Regions from separate parts of the Pantoea sp. PA1 genome, predicted to be linked through region 1. Evidence: predicted binding sites of a transcription regulator. Region 1 holds the regulator's gene; each other region holds the start of a gene.
The links. The regulator sigma-54, encoded in region 1, starts transcription at its own class of promoters, with help from an activator protein. The targets are predictions, from matches to a motif close to GTTGGCACANNTTTCGCTNT.
Positions count from the first base shown of each region.

Region 2: AC1V0D_RS00095 (gamma-glutamyltransferase family protein) is a predicted target of sigma-54. The motif match lies at 1,475-1,494, and genes of this name have one in related genera.
Region 3: glnA (glutamate--ammonia ligase) is a predicted target of sigma-54. The motif match lies at 1,838-1,857, and genes of this name have one in related genera.
Region 4: glnK (P-II family nitrogen regulator) is a predicted target of sigma-54. The motif match lies at 2,099-2,118, and genes of this name have one in related genera.

Region 1 covers NZ_JBXGEE010000002.1:166,334-170,657, forward strand. Annotated here, with positions in the region: gene rapZ (RNase adapter RapZ) at 1-656, opposite strand, end outside; gene ptsN (PTS IIA-like nitrogen regulatory protein PtsN) at 704-1,183, opposite strand; gene hpf (ribosome hibernation promoting factor) at 1,334-1,621, opposite strand; gene rpoN (RNA polymerase factor sigma-54) at 1,643-3,076, opposite strand; gene lptB (LPS export ABC transporter ATP-binding protein) at 3,125-3,850, opposite strand; gene lptA (lipopolysaccharide ABC transporter substrate-binding protein LptA) at 3,856-4,324, opposite strand, start outside.
Region 2 covers NZ_JBXGEE010000001.1:12,024-16,347, reverse strand. Annotated here, with positions in the region: gene AC1V0D_RS00105 (transporter substrate-binding domain-containing protein) at 1-359, opposite strand, end outside; gene hpxU (MurR/RpiR family transcriptional regulator HpxU) at 552-1,391, opposite strand; gene AC1V0D_RS00095 (gamma-glutamyltransferase family protein) at 1,530-3,116, shown strand; gene hpxX (oxalurate catabolism protein HpxX) at 3,130-3,312, shown strand; gene AC1V0D_RS00085 (AtzE family amidohydrolase) at 3,309-4,324, shown strand, end outside.
Region 3 covers NZ_JBXGEE010000008.1:11,872-16,195, reverse strand. Annotated here, with positions in the region: gene typA (ribosome-dependent GTPase TypA) at 1-1,568, opposite strand, end outside; gene glnA (glutamate--ammonia ligase) at 2,007-3,416, shown strand; gene glnL (nitrogen regulation protein NR(II)) at 3,555-4,324, shown strand, end outside.
Region 4 covers NZ_JBXGEE010000001.1:200,741-205,064, forward strand. Annotated here, with positions in the region: gene AC1V0D_RS01110 (SmdA family multidrug ABC transporter permease/ATP-binding protein) at 1-143, shown strand, start outside; gene AC1V0D_RS01115 (SmdB family multidrug efflux ABC transporter permease/ATP-binding protein) at 136-1,911, shown strand; gene glnK (P-II family nitrogen regulator) at 2,170-2,508, shown strand; gene amtB (ammonium transporter AmtB) at 2,543-3,829, shown strand; gene tesB (acyl-CoA thioesterase II) at 3,879-4,324, opposite strand, start outside.

The sequences.
Region 1 (4,324 bases):
ATAAAATTATGCACTTCCGTGTGGCGGTCGAGGAAGGCCGCGACCGGGCGATCGAGGCCGGTCATCGGGCGCAGTTTCGGATCCCAGTGGGGATTGGGCAGAAAGCGCACGTCAAACACATAGTCCGCGTCGATAGGAATGCCATGTTTGAAACCAAAGGATTCAAATACCATGGTCAGCTCGCGTTCACGCTTGCCCAGCAGGCGGGTGCGCAGCATCTCGGCCAGCTCATGCACCGACATCTCTGACGTATCAATGATCAGATCGGCGCGCGAACGCAGCGGCTCCAGCAGATCGCTCTCTTCATCAATGGCGCTCTCCAGCGACAGATTTTTGCTGGAGAGGGGGTGCAGACGACGCGTATCGCTGTAGCGGCGAATCAGCGTGTTGCGGTCGGCGTCGAGAAACAGCAGCTGAGGTGAAAAGGAGTCGGGCAGATTATTCAGTGCGGTTTCAAAAATTTCGGGGGATTCAGGCATATTGCGCACGTCGATGCTGACCGCCGCCGAAATATTCCGCTCTGCCAGTGAGTTCGCTAACTCCGGCAGCAGCACCACCGGCAGGTTATCAACACAGTAGAACCCCATATCCTCCAGCGCACGGAGTGCCACTGACTTCCCCGAGCCTGAACGACCGCTAACGATCATCAGCACCATGACCTTCTCTCCCGTTTTAAAACCGGCACCCGGCCGGTAAAGACGCGTTACAGCTCTGTCTGGTTTTCCGTAATAATGGCATAAAGCTCTTCATCACTCTGCGCAGCGCGCAGCCGGCGGCAGACCGTTTTATCGGCCAGACGCTTTGCCACCAGTGAAAGGGTGTGCAGGTGTGTTTTGCACTGGTCAGCCGGAACCAGTAAGGCAAACAGCAGATCGACCGGCTGGTTATCAACGGCATCAAACGCAATCGGCTGTTCGAGGCTGATAAAGACCCCGACCGCGCGCAGCGTATCCTCTTCCAGCTTGCCGTGCGGGATCGCTATCCCGTTGCCGATACCGGTACTGCCCATACGCTCACGCGTCAGGATCGCTTCGAAAAGCGTCTGGTGCGGCAGGTTGAGCTGCTTAGCGGCCAGTTCGCTGATGATTTCCAGCGCACGTTTTTTGCTCTGGCAGTGTACGCCACTGCGTGTGCAGTCAGGCGAAAGCACCGTGCTCAATTCCAGTGTAAGATCGTTGTTCATTATCGTTTCACTTGCGGGTTCACCAGGCCATTCACCGCCGGCGTCTTCTGACGTGACGGAAAATGACGCCTGCCAGATGACAAAACGGGGCGGATTATCCGCCCCATCCTGTCGGCTCAGTGCGCCAGGCGCGCGTAGCCAGCATGAAGGTTAGTGTTTTTTCAGTTTATCTTTATGTTTAGTCAGCTGACGGGCGAGCTTGTCGATCAGCCCGTCAATCGCCGCGTACATATCTTCCGCTTCCGACGTGGCGTGCAGCTCGCCACCGTTAACGTGGAGTGTTGCGTCAGCCACCTGCATGACTTTCTCAACTTTCAGGACAATATAGACCTGATTGATGTGCTCAAAATAGTGTTCCAGTTTGGCAAATTTAGCACTGACGAATTCACGCAGTGGTGGCGTAATTTCAACGTGTTGCCCGGTCAGGTTCAGCTGCATAGGTCTTCCTTCTCATTTCTGTCAAACCAGCTGTTTACGCTGGTTCGATGGCGGGATGGATAAAGACTCACGATATTTTGCGACGGTACGCCGTGCCACCATGATCCCCTGATCGGACAACATGGAGGTCAGTTTACTGTCGCTCAAGGGTTTGGCTGGATTTTCCGCCGAAATTAATTTTTTCACCAGCGCACGAATCGCGGTAGAGGAGGCTTCGCCGCCCCCTTCCGTGTTGACGTGGCTGGAGAAAAAGTACTTCAGTTCAAAAATACCGCGCGGACTGTGCAGATACTTCTGCGTGGTCACGCGGGAGATAGTCGATTCGTGCATCTCAACAGCCTGAGCGATATCAGCCAGGACCATCGGGCGCATAAACTCTTCCCCCTGCTCGAAAAACGCCTGCTGCTGCTCAACGATACAGCGCGTCACTTTCAGCAGTGTATCATTGCGGCTTTCCAGACTCTTAATCAGCCAGCGTGCTTCCTGCAGGTTGCTGCGAATAAACTGCGTGTCGCTGTCGTTACGCGTGGTGCCGCCCATCGCCGCATAGTGCTGATTGATCTTCAGGCGGGGCAGGCTGTCGGCGTTGAGTTCAACCGTCCAGCGGCTGCCGACCTTGCGCACCAGCACATCGGGAATTACATATTCCGGTTCGCCGGTGTTGATCGACTGGCCGGGACGCGGGTCCAGCGACTGAATCAGCAGCATCGCCTCTTTCAGCACCTCTTCTTTGAGGCGCGTTACCCGCATCAGGCTACGGAAGTCGTGGTTGGCCAGCAGGTCGAGATGCTCACTGACAATCAGACGTGCTTCGGTCAGCATGGGCGTGTCGGGCGCATATTGTGACAGCTGAACCAGCAGGCAGTCGCGCAGATCGCGCGCACCCACGCCAATCGGGTCAAAGCGCTGGATGCGTTTCAGCACCGCTTCAACTTCATCCACCTCCAGCTCGTCATTGCCGATACTGTCGAGGATCTCCTCAAGCGAAACGGTGAGATATCCGGTGTCATCGATAGCATCGACGATAGAGGTCGCAATCGCGCGATCGGTATCACTGAACGGCGTCAGGCCGACCTGCCACATCAGATAATCCTGCAGGGACTGCGTCGTCTCACCCTGGTAGACCGGTAGCTCATCATCCTGATAGTCCGTTCCGGTGCCGGAAGGTGTGCCAGCGGTGTAGATCTCATCCCAGGTGGCATCCAGCGGCAGTTCATCGGGCATCTCTTTTTGCTCAAGCGCTTCGCGGGTATCCAGCGCCTCCGCTTCTGCAGCGTCCCGGGAGTCGATCTCGTCGTGCGGGTCCGTCTGCTCAAGCAGGGGATTACTTTCCAGCGCCAGCTGTAGCTCCTGCTGGAGTTCAAGCGTAGAGAGCTGCAGCAGACGAATCGCCTGCTGCAGTTGGGGAGTCATTGCCAGCTGTTGGCTGAACCTGAGTTGTAAGCCTTGCTTCATAGACAGGATGATAGTTCCCAGGTAAATAGCGGTCTTAACGACACCTTATCAGAGTCTGAACTCTTCACCCAAATAAACCCGCTTAACCTGCTCATCCGCAAGAATTTCATTGGGTGTGCCGTGCGCGATCAGGTGGCCCTGGCTGACGATATAAGCCCGCTCACAGACCGCTAACGTTTCACGCACGTTATGGTCGGTAATCAGCACGCCGAGGCCGCTGTCACGCAGATGCTCAATGATCTTCTTAATGTCGATAACGGAGATAGGGTCAACACCGGCAAAAGGCTCATCCAGCAGAATGAACTTCGGATTGGCGGCCAGCGCACGCGCGATCTCAACACGGCGGCGTTCGCCGCCGGAGAGGGCCTGGCCCATGCTGTCGCGCAGGTGCTCAATGTGGAACTCTTCCATCAGCTCGCGGGCGCGATCCTGGCGTTGCTCTTCGGTCAGATCGTCACGGATCTGCAGCACCGCCATCAGGTTATCGTAAACGCTGAGGCGACGGAAAATGGACGCCTCCTGCGGCAGATAGCCGATACCCCGACGCGCACGCGCATGCAGCGGCAGGATGCTGATATCTTCATCGTCAATCACGATACGGCCCGCGTCACGCGGCACGATGCCGACCACCATGTAGAACGTGGTGGTTTTACCGGCACCGTTCGGGCCCAGCAGGCCGACAATCTCGCCGGATTTCACCTGCAGACTGACATCTTCTACCACGCGACGGCCTTTGTAGGCCTTCGCCAGGTTTTCTGCGATTAATGTGGCCATAGCTATCAGTTACTCTTCTTCTCGCTGTTGGACGACGCTTTATCCTGAAGTTGCGACGGCACCAGTACGGTGGTGACGCGCTTGTTCTGGCCCTGGCTGAAAGCCTGCATCTTCTGCTCTTTCACCAGGTAGGTGATGCGATCGCCTTTGATGTTGCTGTCCTGCTGCTCAATAAACGCATTGCCGGTCAGTTCAACTAAATCGTTGGCCAGTTCGTAATGCAGTTTTGCGGCATGGCCCTGAACCGGTTTGCCGCTGTCCTGCATCTGATAGAAGGTGGCAGGATTACCGTAGGCGTCGACGATAGTTTTCTTGCTGTCGCCGCCCGGACGGGTGACCACAACTTTATCTGCCGTAATTTTAATGGTGCCCTGCGTCACAATGACGTTGCCGGTAAAGGTCGCGACATTGCCCTGTAAATCCAGCGCCTGATTCTGCGAGTCAATATTAACGGGTTTGTCCGAGTCACCGGTC
Region 2 (4,324 bases), on a different contig from region 1:
AAGAACGGCGCATAGGCGCGGGTAAAGTCGATCACTTTTTCACGCTCCGCATTTTTACCCATGCTGGAGATCACCAGATCGACCTTGTCGGTTTGCAGATAAGGCACCCGGTTGGCGCTGCTGACCGGCACCAGCTGCAACTTAAGTTTCATCTGCTTCGCCAGGTATTTCGCCATGTCGATGTCATACCCCTGCGGCTGCAGATCGGTACCGACCGAGCCAAACGGCGGGAAATCCTGCGGAACGGCCACGCGGATCACACCGCGCTTCTGAATGTCCTGCAGTTGATCGGCCAGTGCGCTTCCCGCCTGTGCCATCAGTAATGCCGCTGTTGCAACCGCCATTAAAACTTTTTTCATTATGCACCCCGGTGAAATGTGATGAAACAAAAGATTCTTTAACAGGCAATCTGCAACTAATGTGCCAACAAGGGCAGCGGCGGAAAAAGGGTTAAGCGGCATAGAGTTCACTGAAAAAGGGGCGTAACCGGGGAGGATTACGCCGCGGGCGGGCGTGTGCTGAAATGGGGCAAAGCACCAAAATGGTGCCTGTTAACGGTGCTCCAGCTCGTCGAACTGCTGGTAGAGATCGGCGATCTGATGAATACGCTGCCGCCCCTGCGCCAGCATTTCATGCAGCAGCGCATTGGCAATCAGGTTAATCAGACTCATGGCCGAGCCATAGCTGTCGAAGGCGGAAACGCTGTCGAGCGGCGTGCAGAGTTGCCAGCGTGCCAGCGCAGTGACCGTCTGCGCCTGCGGCTCACACAGCGCCAGCAGCGGTATTCCGGCCGCCTGAAGCTGCTGCATCAGCGGACGGATGATACGGGTGCGGCGGCGAAACGCCATCACCACCACCATATCCTCCGGGGTGATATCCACCAGCTCCTCTGCCAGCGTCTGGCCTGGCTGCGGCAGAATAAAGACCTGCGAGCGCGCCTGCACCAGTTGCTGTCGCAGATGCAGCGCCACCGGATAGGCGTTGCGCATGCCGATGATAAAGACGCGCTTCGCCTGCGCCAGCTGCTGGATCACATCGTTAAACTGACGGGCATCCAGGCTGTTGACCCACTGTGTCAGGTTCGCCATCTCCTGCTTGTAGTGGCGCGCCAGCAGCGTGTTGCCCTGCACCGCATCCCGGTTATCGGTCAGCGGCATGCCGCTCTGACGCAGGATGCGCAGCTCATCGCGCATATCCTTGTACTTCTCATATCCCAGACGTTTAAACAGCCTGCTGACCGTGGCTTTCGACACGCCGCTGAGCCGCGCCAGCTCGGCGCTGTTGTAGCTGATCAGATCATCGAAGTGGTCAAACACGAAGTCGGCAATGCGCTGCTCCTGCGGCGAGAGCTGGGGATAGTGACTCCGGAGTCGTTCATCAAGCTGTTTCATATCGCACCCTGTAACTTTTGTTTCAGCAGAAGCTAGCACAATTTACGCCAGGTTAACCGGCGCAATGTCAGCTCAGGCTAAAAACTGGAACAGCTCTTGCTTTGCTATCGGTTCTGTTACCCGAAGAACGAGAAAAAGATGATTCAGAGTAATATGGCGCCGATGGGCATGGCGGTGACGCCGCACCATCTGGCGAGTGAGAGCGCGCTGGCGGTGCTGCGTGACGGCGGCAACGCCATTGAAGCGATGGTGGCGGCAGCCGCGACTATCGCCGTGGTCTACCCGCACATGAATGGGCTGGGCGGGGATGGGTTCTGGCTGATCCTGCCACCCGGCGGCGATCCCGTCGCTATCGACGCCAGCGGTGCCGCCGGTTCGCTGGCGCATCCGGATTTTTATGCCGGTCACCCCAGAATCCCTCATCGCGGGCCGAAAGCGGCGCTGACCGTCGCCGGTACGGTCAGCGGCTGGCATGAGGCGCTGACCCTCGCCGCTGAATCCGGCAGCCCGCTGCTGCCGCTGGCGCGTCTGCTGCGCGATGCGATTCGCTACGCCGCGGACGGTATTCCGGTCACCGCTTCTCAGACCGCCGCCACGACGAACTTCCGCAGTGAGTTACAGCATCAGCCCGGCTTCAGCGCCACCTTTATGCCTGATGGCGAGGTGCCGCAGCCTGGCAGCCGTTTTACCCAGCCTGCGCTGGCACAGACACTGAGCCAGCTTACCGAACAGGGGCTGGACAGCTTCTATCGCGGCCCGCTGGCGCACCATATGGCTGATGAAATGGCCACGCTTGGCATGCCGGTCACCCTGGCCGATCTGCAGCAGCATCGCGCCCGTCGCACCACGCCCCTGCACCTCGCACACAGCGAAGGCGACATCTGGAATATCGCCCCGCCGACCCAGGGCCTCGTCTCGCTGGCGATCCTTGGCATTACCGATCGCCTGGAGATGGCCGGGGCTGACGAGGCGCAGACGGTGCACCGCATCGTGGAAGCCACCAAAAAAGCCTTTGCGCTGCGCGACCGGCACATTACCGATCCGCGTTATGTCACCGAAGATGTGCAGGCGCTGCTGGCTGAGGACGCCCTCGCCACCCTCGCCAGCCAGATCAAAGATGGCGAGGCGGCAAACTGGGGCAGCGGCCGCGGGCCGGGCGATACGGTCTGGATGGGTGTGATGGACAGCAGCGGGCTTGCCGTCTCCTTTATTCAGAGCATCTATCACGAGTTTGGCAGCGGGGTCGTCCTGCCCGGCACGGGCATCACCTGGCAGAACCGGGGAGCCGCGTTCAGCCTCGATCCTGAACATCTGCTGGCGCTGGCACCCGGCAAACAGCCCTTCCATACCCTGAACCCCGCCGCCGCACGGCTGAAAGATGGCCGGACGCTGGTTTATGGCGCAATGGGCGGAGATGGTCAGCCGCAGACCCAGGCAGCGATCTTTACCCGCCATGTGATTCAGGGGTTGCCGCTACAGCAGGCGGTCAGTGCACCGCGCTGGCTGCTGGGGCGTACCTGGGGCCAGTCATCAGACTCGCTGAAGCTGGAAGGCCGCATTGCCGACGCAACCGTCGCACAGCTGCGCCAGTGGGGGCACGAGGTAGAACGCCTGCCGGACTTCAGCGAATCCGTGGGTCATGCGGGTGCCATTGTGCGTCACTGCAATGGCATGTTTGAAGGCGCGAGCGATCCGCGCAGTAACGGCAGCGCCGCCGGTTTTTAAACAGGAGTGAATCATGAATGAACATGAGTGGGCCAGCTACATCGGCCATATGGAGCAGATCCTGCAACTGACGCTGGACGATCCCCGCCGCGCCGAGCTGCTAATCCAGCTGTCGCGTATCGCGGAGATGGCCGCACCACTGATGGCGTTTCCGCTTGATGACCGGCTGGAAGTGGCGGGAGTGTATCAGGCATGAAAACAGGTGAAGTTTCGATTCAGACGCTGCAGCAGGCAATCCGCCAGGGTGAGATCAGCGCTCGCGAGGTGGCCGAACAGACGCTGCAGGCGATTGAGCAGCACAACCCGGCGCTGAATGCCTGGACGGAAATCACCGGGCCTCGCATGTTGAAAGAAGCCAGCGCGGTTGATGCGCAGCGGCAGCGCGGTGAGCCCCTGCCCCCGCTGGCGGGCATTCCCTATGCGGTGAAGAACCTGTTTGATGTGGCGGGTCACAGCACGCTGGCAGGGGCGAGGCTGTTCAGCGACCGCCCTGCGGCGCAGGCGGATGCCTTCGCCATCGGCAAACTGCGCCACGCAGGCGCGCTGCTGTCGGGCATGCTGAACATGGATGCCTACGCCTATGGTTTCACCACCGAGAACAGCCATTACGGCCCGACCCGTAACCCACGCGATTTAAGCCGCGTCGCGGGCGGCTCGTCCGGGGGGTCGGCTGCCGCCGTGGCCGCCGGGCTGGTTCACTTTTCGCTGGGCACCGATACCAACGGCTCAATCCGGGTGCCCGCGTCGCTGTGCGGCATTTTTGGCCTGAAACCCACTTTTGGCCGACTGTCACGCAGCGGCAGCCACCCCTTTGTTGCCAGCCTCGATCATATCGGCCCGCTGGCCCGGCGGGTGGAAGACCTGGCGCTGGTTTATGACCTGCTGCAGGGCGCAGACCCCGCAGATGCGTTTCAGGCCGTCCGGCCGCCAGAGGCCACGCTGCCCGGCCTGTCGCAGGGCAGTGAAGGGCTGCGCTGTGGCGTGCTGGGCGGTTTTTTTGCCCGCTGGTGCGATGAGGACGCCCGCGCGGCGGTGGCCACCGTCGCAGCCGCGCTGGAGGCGCAGGAGGAGGTGGTGATGCCGGAGGCGGAGCTGGCGCGTTCGGCAGCCTTTATCATGACCGCCGCCGAGGGGGGGAATCACTATCTGCCTGCCCTGCGTCAGAAGCCTGAGGTGTTTGAACCCAACTCACGCGAGCGTCTGCTGGC
Region 3 (4,324 bases), on a different contig from region 1:
ATCTGGCCTTCATAGACTTCTGCACCGTGACCCAGGAACAGCTTACCGCGATCCTGCAGACCGAACAGGGCGAACGCAACCGCTTTACCCTGACCGTTAGAGATCAGGACGCCGTTCTGACGCTGACCCACTTCGCCCTGACGAATGTCGTCGTAGTGGCTGAAGGTGGAGTAAAGCAGACCGGTACCGGAAGTCATGGTCATGAATTCGTTACGGAAGCCGATCAGACCACGGCTTGGGATCACGTAGTCAAGACGTACGCGGCCTTTACCATCCGGGTCCATGTTTTTCAGGTCGCCTTTACGCTCGCCCATGGCTTGCATAACGGAACCCTGATGCGTTTCTTCGATATCCAGCGTGACGTTCTCGAATGGCTCCTGTTTACGGCCTTCGAATTCACGGAAGATAACTTTCGGACGGGATACCGCCAGTTCGAAACCTTCACGACGCATGTTTTCGATCAGAACAGACAGGTGCAGCTCACCACGACCTGAAACGCGGAATGCGTCCGAGTCTTCGGTTTCTTCAACGCGCAGTGCCACGTTGTGAACCAGTTCTTTGTTCAGACGCTCCAGGATCTGGCGCGACGTCACGTACTTACCTTCTTTACCGCAGAACGGTGAGGTGTTGACGTTGAAGAACATGGTTACGGTAGGTTCATCGACGCTCAGGGCTGGCAGCGCTTCCACATTCTGCGTGTCACAGATGGTGTCAGAGATGTTCAGCTCACCCAGACCGGTGATAGCAATGATATCGCCCGCTTCAGCCAGATCGCTGTCGATACGCTCAAGACCCAGGTGAGTCAGGACTTTGCCGACTTTACCGTTGCGGGTTTTGCCTTCGCTATCGATGATAGTGACCTGCTGGTTAGGCTTCACTTTACCGCGCTTGATGCGGCCGATGCCGATCACGCCCAGGTAGTTGTTGTAGTCCAGCTGCGAGATTTGCATCTGCAGTGGCGCTTCAACTTCAACCTGTGGAGGTGAAACGTGGTCAACGATGGCCTGGTACAGCGGGGTCATATCGTCAGCCATGTCGGTGTGGTCAAGACCTGCAATACCATTCAGCGCAGAGGCGAAAATGATAGGGAAGTCGAGCTGCTCATCAGTCGCATCCAGGTTAACGAACAGGTCAAACACCTGATCCACAACCCAATCCGGACGTGCGCCCGGGCGGTCTACCTTGTTGATAACCACAATCGGCTTCAGACCATGCGCGAACGCTTTTTTGGTCACGAAGCGGGTTTGCGGCATAGGGCCATCCATCGCATCTACAACCAGCAGCACCGAGTCCACCATGGACATGACGCGCTCAACTTCACCACCGAAGTCGGCGTGTCCTGGGGTATCAACGATGTTGATACGGTAGTCATTCCACTTAATGGCGGTGTTTTTTGCGAGGATGGTAATCCCACGCTCTTTCTCCAAATCATTGGAGTCCATCACGCGCTCGGTTGCTTCGGTACGGGCATCAAAAGTACCGGATTGTTGCAGCAGTTTGTCAACCAGGGTGGTCTTTCCATGGTCAACGTGCGCGATGATGGCGATGTTACGCAAATTTTCGATCACAGCTTTGCCTCAGGCATTAGAAATAGCGCGCTATTGTACACGGATTAAGCGGAAGACTGAACACGATCACACTTTTCACTGAAAGATTATTGCATTGACGCAAATTCGCACTGTTCCCGGTGCAGAAAATGCACTAAGTTGGTCCTATGCACCAAAATGGTGCCTGTAAATTCACCTTCAGCACTGTTATGGTGCACTAAAACCATCGTGGTGCAGCCGCATTACGACAAAAAGGTGCATCATAAGGCGATTTAAGCAACATCAAAAAAGTTGGCACAGAATTCGCTTTATCTGTAACAAGCGTAAACGCCAGTCAGATGTCGGTTGAAGAGCGTGCCGGAAAAGAGTGGTCAGGAATTTCCTTTCCCGCCACGCCCTCCGGAAACGACGTTTCCTCGCCATGTAGATAATGAAAGACCATTTCCAGGAGAGTTGAGTATGTCCGCTGAACACGTTCTCTCGATGATGAACGAGCATGAAGTTAAGTTTGTTGACCTGCGTTTTACCGATACCAAAGGTAAAGAACAGCATGTTACGATCCCTGCTCACCAGGTTAACGCTGACTTCTTCGAAGAAGGCAAAATGTTCGATGGTTCGTCTATCGGCGGCTGGAAAGGCATCAACGAATCAGACATGGTGCTGATGCCTGACGCTACCACGGCGGTCATGGATCCTTTCTTCGAAGATTCTACGCTGATCATCCGTTGTGACATTCTCGAGCCAGGCACCATGCAGGGCTACGACCGCGATCCACGTTCTATCGCCAAACGCGCTGAAGATTTCCTGCGCTCTTCCGGTATCGCCGATACCGTCCTGTTTGGACCAGAACCTGAATTTTTCCTGTTCGATGACATCCGTTTCGGTTCATCGACTTCCGGCTCACACGTTGCTATCGACGATATCGAAGCGGCATGGAACACCGGTAAAGAGTACGAAGGCGGTAACAAAGGTCACCGTCCAGGTCTGAAAGGCGGCTACTTCCCGGTTCCACCGGTTGACTCATCACAGGACATCCGTTCTGCCATGTGTCTGACCATGGAGCAGATGGGTCTGGTGGTTGAAGCGCATCACCACGAAGTGGCGACTGCGGGTCAGAACGAAGTGGCGACCCGCTTCAATACCATGACCAAAAAAGCTGACGAAATTCAGATCTACAAATATGTCGTTCACAACGTCGCGCACGCTTACGGTAAGACCGCGACCTTTATGCCGAAGCCAATGTTTGGCGACAACGGTTCAGGCATGCACTGCCACATGTCACTCTCTAAAGGTGGCCAGAACCTGTTTGCGGGCGATAAGTACGGCGGCCTGTCTGAAATGGCGCTGTTCTACATCGGCGGTATCATCAAGCACGCTAAAGCGATCAACGCCCTGGCGAACCCGACCACCAACTCCTACAAGCGTCTGGTTCCGGGCTACGAAGCACCGGTTATGCTGGCTTACTCTGCCCGTAACCGTTCCGCGTCTATCCGTATCCCGGTAGTGGCCAGCCCGAAAGCCCGTCGTATTGAAGCGCGCTTCCCGGATCCAGCGGCTAACCCATACCTGGCGTTCACCGCACTGCTGATGGCTGGCCTTGATGGCATCATCAACAAAATCCACCCTGGCGATGCGATGGATAAAAACCTGTACGACCTGCCACCGGAAGAAGAAGCTGAGATTCCAAAAGTTGCAGGCTCGCTGGAAGAAGCGCTGAATGCACTGAACGAAGATCGCGAGTTCCTGACCCGCGGTGGTGTCTTCACTGATGAATCTATCGATGCTTACATCGAACTGCGTAAAACTGAGATGGACCGCGTTCGCATGACGCCACACCCGGTTGAGTTCGAGCTGTACTACAGCGTTTAACTGATCAGACGTTTTTGTTGCCGTGGAAACTTTTAGCCCATCTTCGGATGGGCTTTTTTCTCCGCGAATTCACCGTTCATTCTCCCGCTTTTCGGCTTAAACACCAGAATGCACCTATTTAGTGCAGAGGAACGTTGTATGGCAACTGGCTCTCTGCCCGACGCCGGGCAGATTCTCAACGCTTTAATCAACAGTATTTTGTTGGTGGATAACGACCTGGTTATTCATTACGCCAACCCGGCGGCGCAGCAATTACTGGCGCAGAGCTCACGCAAGTTGTTCGGCACGCCGTTACCGGATTTAACCGGCTACTTTTCGCTGAATATTGAGGTGATGCGCGAGAGTCTTGAGGCTGGCCAGGGATTCACTGACAGTGAGGTCACGCTGGTAGTCGATGGTCGCGCACATATTATGTCGCTGACCGCACAGCGTTTACCCGATGGCTTGATTCTGATGGAAATGGCGCCGATGGATAACCAGCGTCGCCTCAGTCAGGAGCAGTTACAGCACGCCCAGCAGGTGGCAGCACGCGATCTGGTTCGCGGCCTGGCCCATGAGATAAAAAATCCGCTGGGAGGATTGCGCGGCGCGGCACAGCTTTTATCACGCGCCCTGCCCGATCCCTCGCTGAATGAATATACCAGGGTCATTATTGAACAGGCCGACCGGTTGCGGAATCTGGTGGATCGTCTGTTAGGGCCACAGCAGCCGGGGATGCACATTACCCAGAGCATTCACCAGGTGGCTGAGCGGGTGGTCAATCTGGTGTCGATGGAGCTACCGGAGAATGTCTCCCTGGTGCGGGATTACGATCCCAGCCTGCCGGAACTGCCGCACGACCCTGACCAGATTGAACAGGTGCTGCTTAACGTCGTACGCAATGCGCTTCAGGCGCTGGGCGACGACGG
Region 4 (4,324 bases), on a different contig from region 1:
TGCAGCAGGGCAGCGTCGCCCAGCGCGGCGACCACGATACGCTGAGCGGAACGCCCGGCTGGTATCGGGATATGTTCCGTTATCAGCAGCTGGAAGCCGCACTGGATGATGATGAAAATGAGAAAGGAGTGCCGCATGGCTAAGTCTGCCCGCTTGTGGCCTACCCTGAAGCGCCTGCTGAGCTACGGTAAGCCCTGGCGAAAATCCCTGTCGCTGGCCGTCGGCCTGCTCTGGATCGCGGCCGCTGCTGAAGTGACCGGACCGGTGCTGGTCAGCTACTTTATCGACAATCTGGTGGCGAAACATCAGATGCCCTGGGGGCTGGTCGCCGGCCTGCTGGTCAGTTTCATTCTGCTTCAGCTACTGGCCGCCGCGCTCCACTACTGGCAGGCGCTGTTATTCAACCGGGCGGCGATCGGCGTGGTGCAGCGGTTACGCAGCGATGTGATGAATGCCGCGCTCTGTCAGCCGCTGAGCGCCTTCGATACCCAGCCGGTCGGTCAGATTATTTCACGCGTGACCAACGACACCGAAGTCATCCGCGATCTCTACGTCACGGTGGTCTCAACCGTGCTGCGCAGTGCCGCGCTGGTCGGGGCCATGATGGTGGCGATGTTCAGCCTTGACTGGCGCATGGCGCTGGTGGCGATGATGATCTTCCCGCTGGTGCTGATGGTGATGGTGATCTATCAGCGCTTCAGCACGCCGATTGCCCGTCGGGTTCGCGGTTATCTGGCCGACATTAACAACGGCTTTAACGAAGTAATCAGCGGCATGAGCGTGATCCAGCAGTTTCGTCAGCAGGCCCGCTTCGGCGAGCGGATGGGCGAGGCCAGTCGCTCTCACTACCTGGCGCGGATGGAAACACTGCGTCTCGACGGCTTTCTGCTGCGCCCGTTGCTGAGCCTCTTTTCCGCAATGGTGCTGTGCGGCCTGCTGGTCCTGTTCAGCTTCTCCGTGCCCGGCGTTTTTGAAGTCGGTGTGCTTTATGCCTTCATCACCTATCTGGGACGCCTGAATGAGCCGCTGATTGAGCTGACCACACAGCAGTCGATGTTGCAGCAGGCGGTGGTCTCCGGTGAGCGCATCTTCGAACTCATGGATGCCGCGCAGCAGCAGTATGGCGACAGTCAGCAGCCGCTGGCTTCCGGCCGCATTTCGCTGAACAATCTGAGCTTCGCCTACCGTGAAAACCGCGATGTACTCAGTGACATTAATCTTGAGGTGGCGCCACGCGAATTTGTGGCGCTGGTCGGACATACCGGCAGCGGCAAAAGCACGCTGGCAAACCTGCTAATGGGCTACTACCCGGTGACGCGCGGTGAAATCCGCATTGATGACCGGCCGATTGGGCATCTGAGCCATAGCGTGCTGCGACACGGGATCGCCATGGTGCAGCAGGACCCGGTGGTGCTGGCGGATACGCTGCTGGCCAATGTCCGGCTGGGCCGTGATATCAGCGAAGAGGCGGTCTGGACGGTGCTGGAACAGGTCCGGCTCGCGCCCCTGGCGCAGGCTCTGCCGGAGGGGATTCACACCCGGCTGGGTGAGCAGGGGAATAACCTGTCTGTCGGGCAGAAGCAGCTGCTGGCGCTGGCGCGGGTGCTGGTCGATCTGCCGCAGATACTGATTCTGGATGAAGCCACGGCTAATATTGACTCCGGCACGGAACAGGCGATTCAGCAGACGCTGGCCAGGCTGCGTCAGCACAGCACGCTGGTGGTAATTGCTCACCGTCTCTCCACCATTATCGACGCCGACAAAATCCTGGTCCTCCATCGCGGCCGGGTGGTCGAGCAGGGCACGCACCAGCAACTGCTGGCGATGCAGGGCCGCTACTGGCAGATGTATCAGCTTCAGCAGGCCGGGGATGATCTCGCGTCGGGCGTGCCTGCCACCGCGGAAGCCTGACCTGCACCTTTTTTGCGCAGCTTTATCGGACTAATCTGTATAAATGCACTCCTTTGACGCCTGAAGCACCAAAGGAGTGCATCCCGATGCGCTGACCGGCTTTCTCCTTTTCCCCCTTTTCAGAGCCACTGCAGAGCCTCTCCTTGCTCCATCCCGCCTGACCCACTGATTATCACCGCTTTTACTAACTGGCACAGCCTTTGCTTATCTCCCTGTGTGTCCGTAAACGTTACCTATTTACTCGCTGGAGGGGATCCAATGAAGCTGGTTACCGTCGTAATTAAGCCATTCAAGCTGGAGGATGTGCGTGAAGCTTTGTCCTCTATCGGCATTCAGGGACTGACCGTCTCCGAAGTGAAAGGGTTTGGCCGCCAGAAGGGGCACGCCGAGCTCTATCGGGGCGCAGAGTACAGCGTGAACTTCCTGCCGAAAGTCAAAATTGATATCGCTATTGCCGACGATCAGCTGGACGAAGTTGTGGATGTTATCAGTAAAGCGGCTTACACCGGAAAAATTGGCGACGGTAAAATTTTCGTGGCTGAACTGCAGCGCGTCATTCGTATTCGTACCGGCGAGACCGACGAAGCCGCTCTGTAATTACGACTCAGTATTGTGATGGGATGGAATAAAAATGAATAAAGTTCTGACTAAGCTGGGCCTGACCAGCCTGGCACTGTTACCATCGCTCGCGATGGCTGCGCCTGCCGTTGCGGACAAGGCTGACAACGCATTTATGATGATTTGCACCGCGCTGGTGCTGTTTATGTCAATTCCAGGGATTGCGCTGTTTTACGGCGGTCTGATTCGCGGTAAGAACGTGCTGTCGATGCTGACGCAGGTGGCCGTCACTTTCTCGCTGGTGTGCGTCCTGTGGATGGTCTACGGCTATTCACTGGCGTTCAGCGAAGGTAACGCCTTCTTTGGCGGATTTGGCTGGACCATGCTGAAGAATATCCAGCTGACCGCGGTAATGGGCAGCTTCTATCAGTATATCCACGTTGCATTCCAGGCCTCATTTGCCTGCATCACCGTGGGCCTGATTGTGGGTGCCATTGCAGAACGCATCCGTTTCTCAGCCGTACTGATCTTCGTCGGTGTCTGGCTGACGCTGGCTTACCTGCCTATCGCGCATATGGTATGGGCAGGCGGTTTCCTGGCGCAGGATGGCGCGCTGGACTTCGCCGGCGGTACCGTCGTGCATATCAACGCCGCGGTAGCGGGTCTGGTGGGCGCGTATCTGGTTGGCAAACGTGCCGGCTTTGGTAAAGAAGCTTTCAAACCTCATAATCTGCCGATGGTCTTCACCGGCACCGCGATCCTCTATGTAGGCTGGTTCGGCTTCAACGCCGGTTCTGCCTCAGCAGCAAACGAAATTGCTGCACTGGCGTTCCTGAACACCGTTGTGGCAACGGCGGGTGCCGTACTCTCATGGACCTTTGGCGAATGGGCGGTGCGCGGTAAGCCTTCTCTGCTGGGCGCCTGTTCAGGCTTTATCGCCGGACTGGTCGCGATTACCCCAGCCTGTGGTTATGTTGGCGTCGGCGGTGCACTGATTATCGGTCTGGTTGGCGGACTGGCGGGTCTGTGGGGTGTGACCTCTCTGAAGAAATGGCTGCGTGTGGACGACCCCTGCGATGTGTTCGGCGTGCACGGCGTCTGCGGCATTGTTGGCTGTATCCTGACGGGCGTGTTTGCCTCCTCTTCACTGGGCGGCGTCGGTTATGCGCAGGGTGTGACCATGGGCCATCAGGTCTGGGTTCAGCTCTTCAGCGTCGGCGTCACAATCGTCTGGTCTGGCGTGGTGGCCTTCATCGGCTTTAAACTGGCCGATCTGATTGTCGGTCTGCGCGTACCGGAAGAGCACGAACGAGAAGGTCTGGATGTTAACAGCCACGGCGAGAACGCTTACAACCAGTAATGCGTGAGAGTATAAGCAGTGAAAAAGGGGCGAGCTATCGCCCCTTTTTTTATTCGCTTCGCTGGCGCATCACCCCTTCCTGCACCGTAGAGGCGACCAGCACCCCCTGCTGATTGTAGAACTCACCTCGTACGAACCCCCTGGCACCTGACGCTGAAGTACTTACCACGCTGTAGAGCAGCCACTCGCTGAAGTCGAACGGACGATGGAACCACATCGAGTGGTCGATCGTGGCGACCTGCATATCCGCCTCTAAAAAGCCTTTGCCGTGTGGCTGCAGCGCAACCGGCAGGAAATTGAGATCCGACGCATAGCCGAGCAGATACTGATGGATGCGCAGATCGTCAGGCAGCGGACCGTTGGCCCGGATCCAGACCTGGCGCTCAGGCTTGTCCACATGCCCGCGCAACGGATTGTGAATCTGCACCGGGCGGATCTCCAGCGGACGTTCCGCGATAAATATCTCCCGCAGTTTTTCCGGCAGCATGTGCGCCA